Regions from separate parts of the Bradyrhizobium sp. AZCC 1721 genome, predicted to be linked through region 2. Evidence: predicted binding sites of a transcription regulator. Region 2 holds the regulator's gene; the other holds the start of a gene.
The links. Region 2 encodes PhoB, which activates phosphate uptake and scavenging genes when phosphate is short. Its sites were predicted from a motif close to TGTCATNNANCTGTCAT; they were not measured.
Positions count from the first base shown of each region.

Region 1 (3,949 bases), 4.0 Mb from region 2:
CGCTGCGACTGCGCCTACCAACTGATGCTGACGAAGGGCGCCAGCCGCCGTGGTTCGGCGCCCTTTAAACATTTTAGGCCATGACAGACATCATCGCTCCCATCGAAAGCCGGCCGTCGCGGCAGGCCCAGGAACCTCCAGTCCCGCTTTATCCCTTCGCCCGACGAGTGCGGGGTTGGCTGGGCTGGGCGTTCGTTTTCGGCTTGCTGGCCTGGAGTTGGGCTCCGGCCGAAATGTTCCGTGTGTCGGCGCTGTTCACCGACTGGCGCAATATGGCCGAGTTCGGCAGCGCCTTTCTCCATCCGAATTTTCGCGAATGGGATCAGTACATCAGCGACATGGTGGTGACCATCCAGATCGCGATCTGGGGCACCGCCCTGGCAGTCGTGTTTGGCATTCCGTTCTCAATTCTGTGTTCCGCCAATATCTGTCCGCCTTGGATAGTACAGCCAGTTCGTCGGTTGATGGATTCCTGCCGCGCCATCAATGAGATCGTGTTCGCGTTACTGTTCGTTGTGGCGGTGGGCTTAGGCCCATTCGCTGGCGTGATGGCGTTGTTCGTTCACAATCTCGGCGTGTTCGCGAAGCTGTTTTCCGAAGCGGTCGAAGCGGTCGATCCGCGGCCAGTGGAAGGCATTCGCGTGACCGGTGCGGTGCGCGTGCAGGAGGTGATCTTCGGTGTCATTCCTCAGGTGCTGCCGCTGTGGAGCTCGCTTACCCTCTACCGGCTTGAAACTAACGTCCGCTCGGCGACGACACTTGGCATTGTCGGAGCCGGTGGCATCGGCCAGACCCTGTATGAAAGCATCCGGAGTTTTCAGTACGCCGATACGGCCGCGCAAATCATTATCGTGGTCGTGACGGTGATGGTGCTCGATCTCATCAGCGCCTGGATCCGCAAAGTGCTGGTATGATCGTACGCTTCGTCGACTAGACTAGGCTGACTAGACGGCGCTGCAGCGCTCGGCGTCTTGGTGAAGGCGAATAGCCCCCTTACAAATCCATCGATGAAGGGCAATCGATCGGATTTTGCAACAAGCTTCGCTTCTGCGATTGCCAGATCGCGCGGTCGTCTAATCGCCGCTATTGACCATTCTCGATTAGGAACTCGACACGCTCCGCGGCGAAGCGCGCGCGTTTGGTTACCAACGGTTTGCCGCCGGTATCGACATCGGTACTATCGACCACGAGAACGGGACGCCCGAGCGCGAGATCGAGCCTTGCGGCGTCGGAGGCGTCCACGATGGTGGCGGTGACGCGGGTTGAGGCGCGGCGGTAGTCGCGAACGCCGTAATGCGCCAGCAGTTTGGTCATTGAGCGTACGTTGGCGAAGACCGCTCCGGCGTCCGGAAAGCGATCGGCGGAAAGCCAACTGGTGCTAATGCAGATCGGCGTGCGGTCAGCGAGCCGCACCGATTCGATCCGGACCAGCGGTGCGCCGGTCTTCAGTCCGAGCTCACGGGCCAGTTCGCGCGTCGCGGGCTCTTCGGAGGCATCGATCAATTGGCCGCGCGGCTCGCGGCCGCCGGCGCCGACGATTTCGGAAAATCGCGTCCGCGAGCGCAAGGGATAGGCGAGGCGCTGCGCCTCGACATAGGTGCCGCTGCCGCGTTCGGCGCGCACCAGGCCGCGTTCGGCAAGCGCAGCCAGGGCACGCCGCACGGTGTGGCGGTTGACCCGATAGGTATCGGCGATCTCGATCTCGCCCGGCAGCTTTTCGCCCGCAGCAAAGCGGCCGTCGGCAATGCCGCGCTCGATACCGTCGGCGACCTGCCGCCACAAGGCGACACCGGAACTCTCCTGCAGGCTCATGGCGTGGTGATACCAGATATTATCCGTTTGTCACGAAACAGTCATGGCGCTCCGTTATCAAGTTGTCTATTATCATAGACAACTTGATTCAGGCAAGGTTGCTCATGGGATTGACCGGGCGGAACAGCAGAGAGGCGCAGCGCAAGGCCGCGATGGCGGTGCTGGCGCATTCCGAAGCTGGCGATATTGCGGGCCATCTCGCGGCGATCGCGGTACCCGCACACGAGAACCTGCGCGAGCCCGAGAATGGCCTCGTGATGGTGCGCGGCCGCGTCGGCGGCGACGGTGCGCCGTTCAATTTCGGCGAGGCCACGGTGTCGCGCGCGGCGGTGCGTCTTGCGACCGGCGAGATCGGCTTCGGCTACGTGCTCGGCCGCGACAGGCGGAAGGCGCAGATGATCGCGCTCTGCGATGCCATGGTGCAGTCGACAGAGCTTTCAGGCGAGGTCGAGACCAAGGTGATCGGGCCTTTACGCGCCGCCATGATCGCCGATCGCAACCGCAAGGCGGCCGAGACGGCGGCGACGCGGGTCGATTTCTACACCATGGTGCGCGGCGAGGGGTGATGCGATGACGACGGTTGCAGAATTGCCCGCAGGGTTTGCCGACAAGGTGTTGTCGGCGCAGTCGACCTTCCGCTCCGTGATGGATGCGATGGCGCGTCCCGGAAGCGCGCAACGGGTCACGGCGGCTGTCGGCGCGCCGGCCGGGGTGATGCGCGGCGCGGCCGCGATCGCGCTCACGCTGTTCGATCACGATACGCCGATCTGGCTCGATGCCGCGATGTCGGCCACGCCTGATGTGGCGAAGTGGCTCAAGTTCCATACCAGTGCATCGGTGGTCGCGGATTCCTCGATCGCCAGCTTCGCTCTGGTCGGCGACGCCAAGAATCTGCCGGCGCTCGATCGCTTCGCGTTCGGCAGCAACGAGTATCCTGACAGGTCGACGACGCTGATCCTGCAGGTCGAGAGCCTGACGCAGGGGCCTACATTCGAGGTGAAGGGGCCGGGCATCGACGGTACAGCGCTGCTGCAGGCGACGCTCCAGCCGCGCGACCTCTTTCGGCGGCTCACCATCAACGAAGCCCTGTTCCCGCGTGGCATCGATGTCGTGCTGGTCCATGACGACTTGATTGTCGCAATCCCCCGAACCACGCGGCTGGTCGCAAGCGGAGCATAGCCCATGTATGTAGCCGTCAAAGGAGGCGAACGCGCCATTGAGAACGCCCACCGCCTGCTGGCGCATGAGCGACGTGGCGACCGTGATGTGCCAGAACTCTCGCTGGCGCAAATTGCCGGGCAGCTCTCGCTCGGCGTCGACCGCGTCATGACCGAAGGCTCGCTCTACGACCGCGAGCTGGCGGCACTCGCGATCAAGCAGGCGCGCGGCGACTTGATCGAGGCGATCTTCCTGGTCCGCGCCTTCCGCGCCACGCTGCCTCGTTTTGGCGCAACCGAGCCGGTCAACACCAGCGAGATGCAGGTGCGCCGGCGCATCTCCTCGACGTTTAAGGATATTCCGGGCGGCCAGATCCTGGGGCCGACTTTCGATTATACCCATCGCTTGCTGGATCCGCAGCTTGCGGACGGCTTTGTGCCGGAGCAGCCGGCGACGTCAGAGCCAACGCAGGCGGCAGCGCCGCGCGTCACCGACATTCTCGGTCGCGATGGCCTGATCGAGCCTTCGCCGGCAGCGGATGCCGGCGCGCCGGTCGGCGATCTCACGCGCGAGCCGCTGAGTTTTCCGGCCGACCGCGATCTGCGGCTGCAAAATCTTGCGCGTGCCGACGAGGGGTTCCTGCTGGCGCTCGGCTATTCCTCACAGCGCGGCTATGGTCGCAATCATCCCTTTGCCGGCGAAATCCGCTTCGGCGAGGTGGAGGTGGAATTCTACGCCGAGGATGCGGGCTTTGCCGTCCCGCTCGGCTCAATTGGGCTGACCGAGTGTCAGATGGTCAACCAGTTCAAGGGATCGGCGACGGAAGCGCCGTGCTTTACGCGCGGCTATGGCCTGGCCTTCGGGCAAAGCGAGCGCAAGACCATGTCGATGGCGCTGGTCGATCGCAGCCTGCGCGCCCGCGAGCTGGGCGAGGAAGTGATCGCTCCGGCACAGGACGAGGAATTCGTGATGTCGCACT
Region 1 is NZ_JAZHSB010000001.1:2,737,064-2,741,012, forward strand. It holds gene phnD (phosphonate ABC transporter substrate-binding protein) at 1-25, shown strand, start outside; gene phnE (phosphonate ABC transporter, permease protein PhnE) at 81-914, shown strand; gene phnF (phosphonate metabolism transcriptional regulator PhnF) at 1,084-1,812, opposite strand; gene phnG (phosphonate C-P lyase system protein PhnG) at 1,917-2,378, shown strand; gene phnH (phosphonate C-P lyase system protein PhnH) at 2,383-2,991, shown strand; gene V1273_RS12985 (carbon-phosphorus lyase complex subunit PhnI) at 2,995-3,949, shown strand, end outside.
Region 1: phnF (phosphonate metabolism transcriptional regulator PhnF) is a predicted target of PhoB. The motif match lies at 1,841-1,857, and genes of this name have one in related genera.

Region 2 (3,949 bases):
TGGACCTGACCAAGACGATGGCGAACCTGCCGGTCACCATCAACAACTTCGTGCAGAGCCCCTATGTCTACTGGAAGCAGCTCGCCTGGAGCGGGGCGCTTCTGATCACGCTCACCGTGTTGGCCCTGAATATTGGCGCGCGCATCCTTGGCGCCGAGAGGACATCCAAATGACCGATCTCTCCGTATCCGTGAGTAACGCGAGCGGGCCCGTTCCGCAGGCGACGCTGCCCGAGGCTGCGCCGAAGGTGACCGCGCGCAGTCTGAACTTCTACTATGGCGAGCACCATGCGCTGAAGAACATCAACCTGACGCTCGGCACCCACCGCGTCACCGCCTTCATCGGCCCGTCCGGCTGCGGCAAATCCACGTTGCTGCGGATATTCAACCGGATGTACGATCTCTATCCGGGTCAGCGCGCCACCGGTCAGCTCTTGCTCGACCAGACCAACGTCCTCGACCCCAAGCTCGATCTCAATCTGCTGCGGGCCCGCGTCGGCATGGTGTTCCAGAAGCCGACGCCGTTCCCGATGACGATCTACGAGAACATCGCCTTCGGTATCCGTCTCTACGAGAAGATCTCCAAGTCGGAGATGGACGGCCGGGTCGAGAAGGCGCTGCGCGGCGGCGCCCTGTGGAACGAGGTCAAGGACAAGCTCAATGCAAGCGGCCTCTCGCTGTCCGGCGGCCAGCAGCAGCGGCTCTGCATCGCGCGCACCGTTGCGGTCAGGCCCGAGGTGATCCTGTTCGACGAGCCCTGCTCGGCGCTCGATCCGATCTCGACCGCCAAGATCGAGGAACTGATCCAGGAACTGGCAGAGGACTACACCATCGCCATCGTCACCCATAATATGCAGCAGGCGGCGCGCGTCTCGGACAAGACCGCCTTCATGTATCTCGGCGAGCTGGTCGAATTCGACGACACCAACAAGATTTTCACCTCGCCGCGCGATCGACGTACCCAGGACTACATCACGGGGCGGTTTGGTTAAGGAGATAACAGATGGCTTCTGAGCACACCGCCAAGGCGTTTGACAGCGACCTCCAGGAATTGACGCGTCTGGTCGCCGAGATGGGCGGCCTTGCTGAGCGCATGATCACCGAATCCGTCGACGCGCTGGTCCGCCGCGACGTCGCGCTCGGCAAGCACGTCGTCGCCACCGACGTCGAGATCGACCGCCTGCAGCATCTGATCGAGGAGCGCGCGGTGCTGACCATCGCCCGCCGCCAGCCGATGGCGATCGATCTGCGCGAGATCGTCGGCGCGATGCGGGTTGCCACCGATCTGGAGCGGATCGGCGACCTCGCCAAGAACATGGGCAAGCGCGTCGCGGCGCTGGAGAACGATTTCCAGCCGCTGAAACTGATGCGCGGCCTCGAGCACATGACCGATCTGGTACAATCGCAGGTCAAGTCGGTGCTGGACGCCTATGCCGCGCACGATCTGCCGGCGGCGATGGCGGTGTGGAAGGGCGACGAGGAAGTCGACGCCATCTGCACCTCGCTGTTCCGCGAACTCCTCACCTACATGATGGAGGATCCGCGCAACATCTCGTTCTGCATCCACCTGATGTTCTGCGCCAAGAATATCGAGCGGATCGGCGACCACGCAACCAACATCGCCGAAACCGTGTTCTACATGATCGAGGGTCAGCAGATGCTCGACAAGCGCCCGAAGGGCGACATGACGACGTTTGCCACGACCGTCTCCAACACTTGAGGAAAGCAGAATGAGCGCGCGCATTATGGTGGTCGAGGACGAGGAAGCGTTGACCACGCTGTTGCGCTACAACCTCGACGCTGAAGGCTATGAGGTCGAGACCGTCGGCCGCGGCGACGATGCGGATACGCGGCTGAAGGAGCGCGTGCCCGATCTCGTCGTGCTCGACTGGATGCTGCCGGGCCTCTCCGGCATCGAGCTGTGCCGCCGTTTGAGAGCGCGCCCCGAAACCAAGCAATTGCCGATCATCATGCTGACCGCGCGCGGCGAGGAGAGCGAGCGGGTGCGGGGGCTTGCGACCGGCGCCGACGATTACATCGTCAAGCCGTTCTCGGTGCCGGAACTGCTGGCGCGCGTAAAGGGCCTGCTGCGGCGGGCGAGCCCCGAGCGGCTCGCCACCGTGCTGACCTATGGCGATATCGAACTCGATCGCGAAAAACGCCGCGTCGCGCGCTCGGGCCGCCAGATCGATCTCGGCCCGACCGAGTACCGCCTGCTCGAATTTTTCCTCGAGCACCCCGGCCGCGTCTTCAGCCGCGAGCAGTTGCTCGACAGCGTCTGGGGCCGCGACATCTATATCGACGAGCGCACCGTCGACGTCCATATCGGCCGCTTGCGCAAACTGCTCAACCCCGGCCGCGAGCAGGATCCGATCCGCACCGTCCGCGGCGCAGGTTACGCGCTGGATGACCGGTTTGCGAAGGTGGAGCCGTAGCTGCGTCCGCTGCTATTTCCGCAAGCCCCGCCGTCGTCCCCGCGAACGCGGGGACCGATAACCACAAATCTCGATTGTTGAAACGTGCTGGAGCTCCAGCTCAGCGTAACCACAGACACCTGTGGTTATGGGTCCCTGCGTTCGCAGGGACGACAAGTTGAGATAATGGTGCGCGCCCCTTACCGCGTCTGCTTCGGCTGCTGCCTGCGCCGATCGGCAGCGGGCTGGTAGGCGATGCGCGAGTGGTGGGCGCAATAGGGCAGGCCCGTGAGCGCCTTGCCGCCGCAGAAGAAGAATTCCGGGCTCGAGGGATCGCCGACCGGCCAGTGGCAGGTGGCCTCGTTCAGTTCGAGCAGCGACAGCCGCTGGCTCATCGGCACGACGTTGTCGAAGGCGATCGGATCCGGCTCCATCTCGACTTCGAAGGCGTGTGCCAGCGCGGTGTTGCCGCGCGAGACCGGACGCGACACCCGCATCATCGGCTGGGCGGGGCGTGCCTTGCGCTGCCGCGGGGCGGCCGAGGAGGGGCTCTTGGCACGGCCGGAAAGGCCCAGCCGGTGCACTTTGCCGATTACGGCGTTTCGCGTCACATTCCCGAGTTCCGCGGCGATCTGGCTCGCCGACAATCCGGCTTCCCAGAGCTTCTTAAGCTGTTCGACGCGATCGTCGGACCAGGTCAAAACCGTCATCGTAATCTTCCCTTCGCATCGCGCCGGCCAATCGGGGGCAGCGCTGGCGAGTCATTCGTCTCAAAAATCCCTGCGGTCAGAATCCCTTAGCCCTCGCCGGACGCGCTAACCGCGCCGAACGTTTACGCCTGTACAAAATGGACTCTTAGGGATCAGAACTGCCGCACGAGATGTCGTACCCGACAGCCCAAACGCTACAATATGGCGTGACTCGGGCGCAAGAGTCCGGGCCCGAACGTCCACATGTTCTGACATCTAGGCATTTCACTGCGTGTTTTCCACCACACCGCAATCTTACGGATTTCAGCATCTTGCACTGCAGGAAAGGCGGCTCCGTGGCGTGTTGACAGCGCCCCACGCCCACATAGAATGCCTCTCACGTGCCGCCCTTAAGAGGCGGCACGTTTCGTTTTCGCAAGACCGGCTGTTGCCGCGTTCGCGCCAATGCACGCCCGCGGCAGGTCTCAAAGGCAGGTCTCAAACCTCAGTGATTGCCATGACCAATAGCGCCACGTCGCATCTGCTCCCGGTCTTCGCCAGGGTCGATCTCGGCTTCGAACGCGGCGAGGGCTGCTGGCTGACCGCCACCAATGGCGAGCGCTATTTGGACTTCACCTCGGGCGTCGCGGTGAATGCGCTCGGTCACTGCCATCCGCACCTGATCGCGGCGCTGCAGGAGCAGTCGACGAAACTCTGGCACATGTCGAACCTGTTCAAGTCGCCGGATGGCGAGAAGCTCGCCGCGCGGCTTTGCGAGCAGAGCTTTGCCGACCTCGTGTTCTTCTGCAATTCCGGCGCCGAGGCGATGGAAGGCGTGATCAAGGTC
Region 2 is NZ_JAZHSB010000001.1:6,725,471-6,729,419, reverse strand. It holds gene pstA (phosphate ABC transporter permease PstA) at 1-173, shown strand, start outside; gene pstB (phosphate ABC transporter ATP-binding protein PstB) at 170-991, shown strand; gene phoU (phosphate signaling complex protein PhoU) at 1,003-1,719, shown strand; gene phoB (phosphate regulon transcriptional regulator PhoB) at 1,730-2,434, shown strand; gene V1273_RS32110 (GcrA family cell cycle regulator) at 2,614-3,123, opposite strand; gene V1273_RS32105 (aspartate aminotransferase family protein) at 3,620-3,949, shown strand, end outside.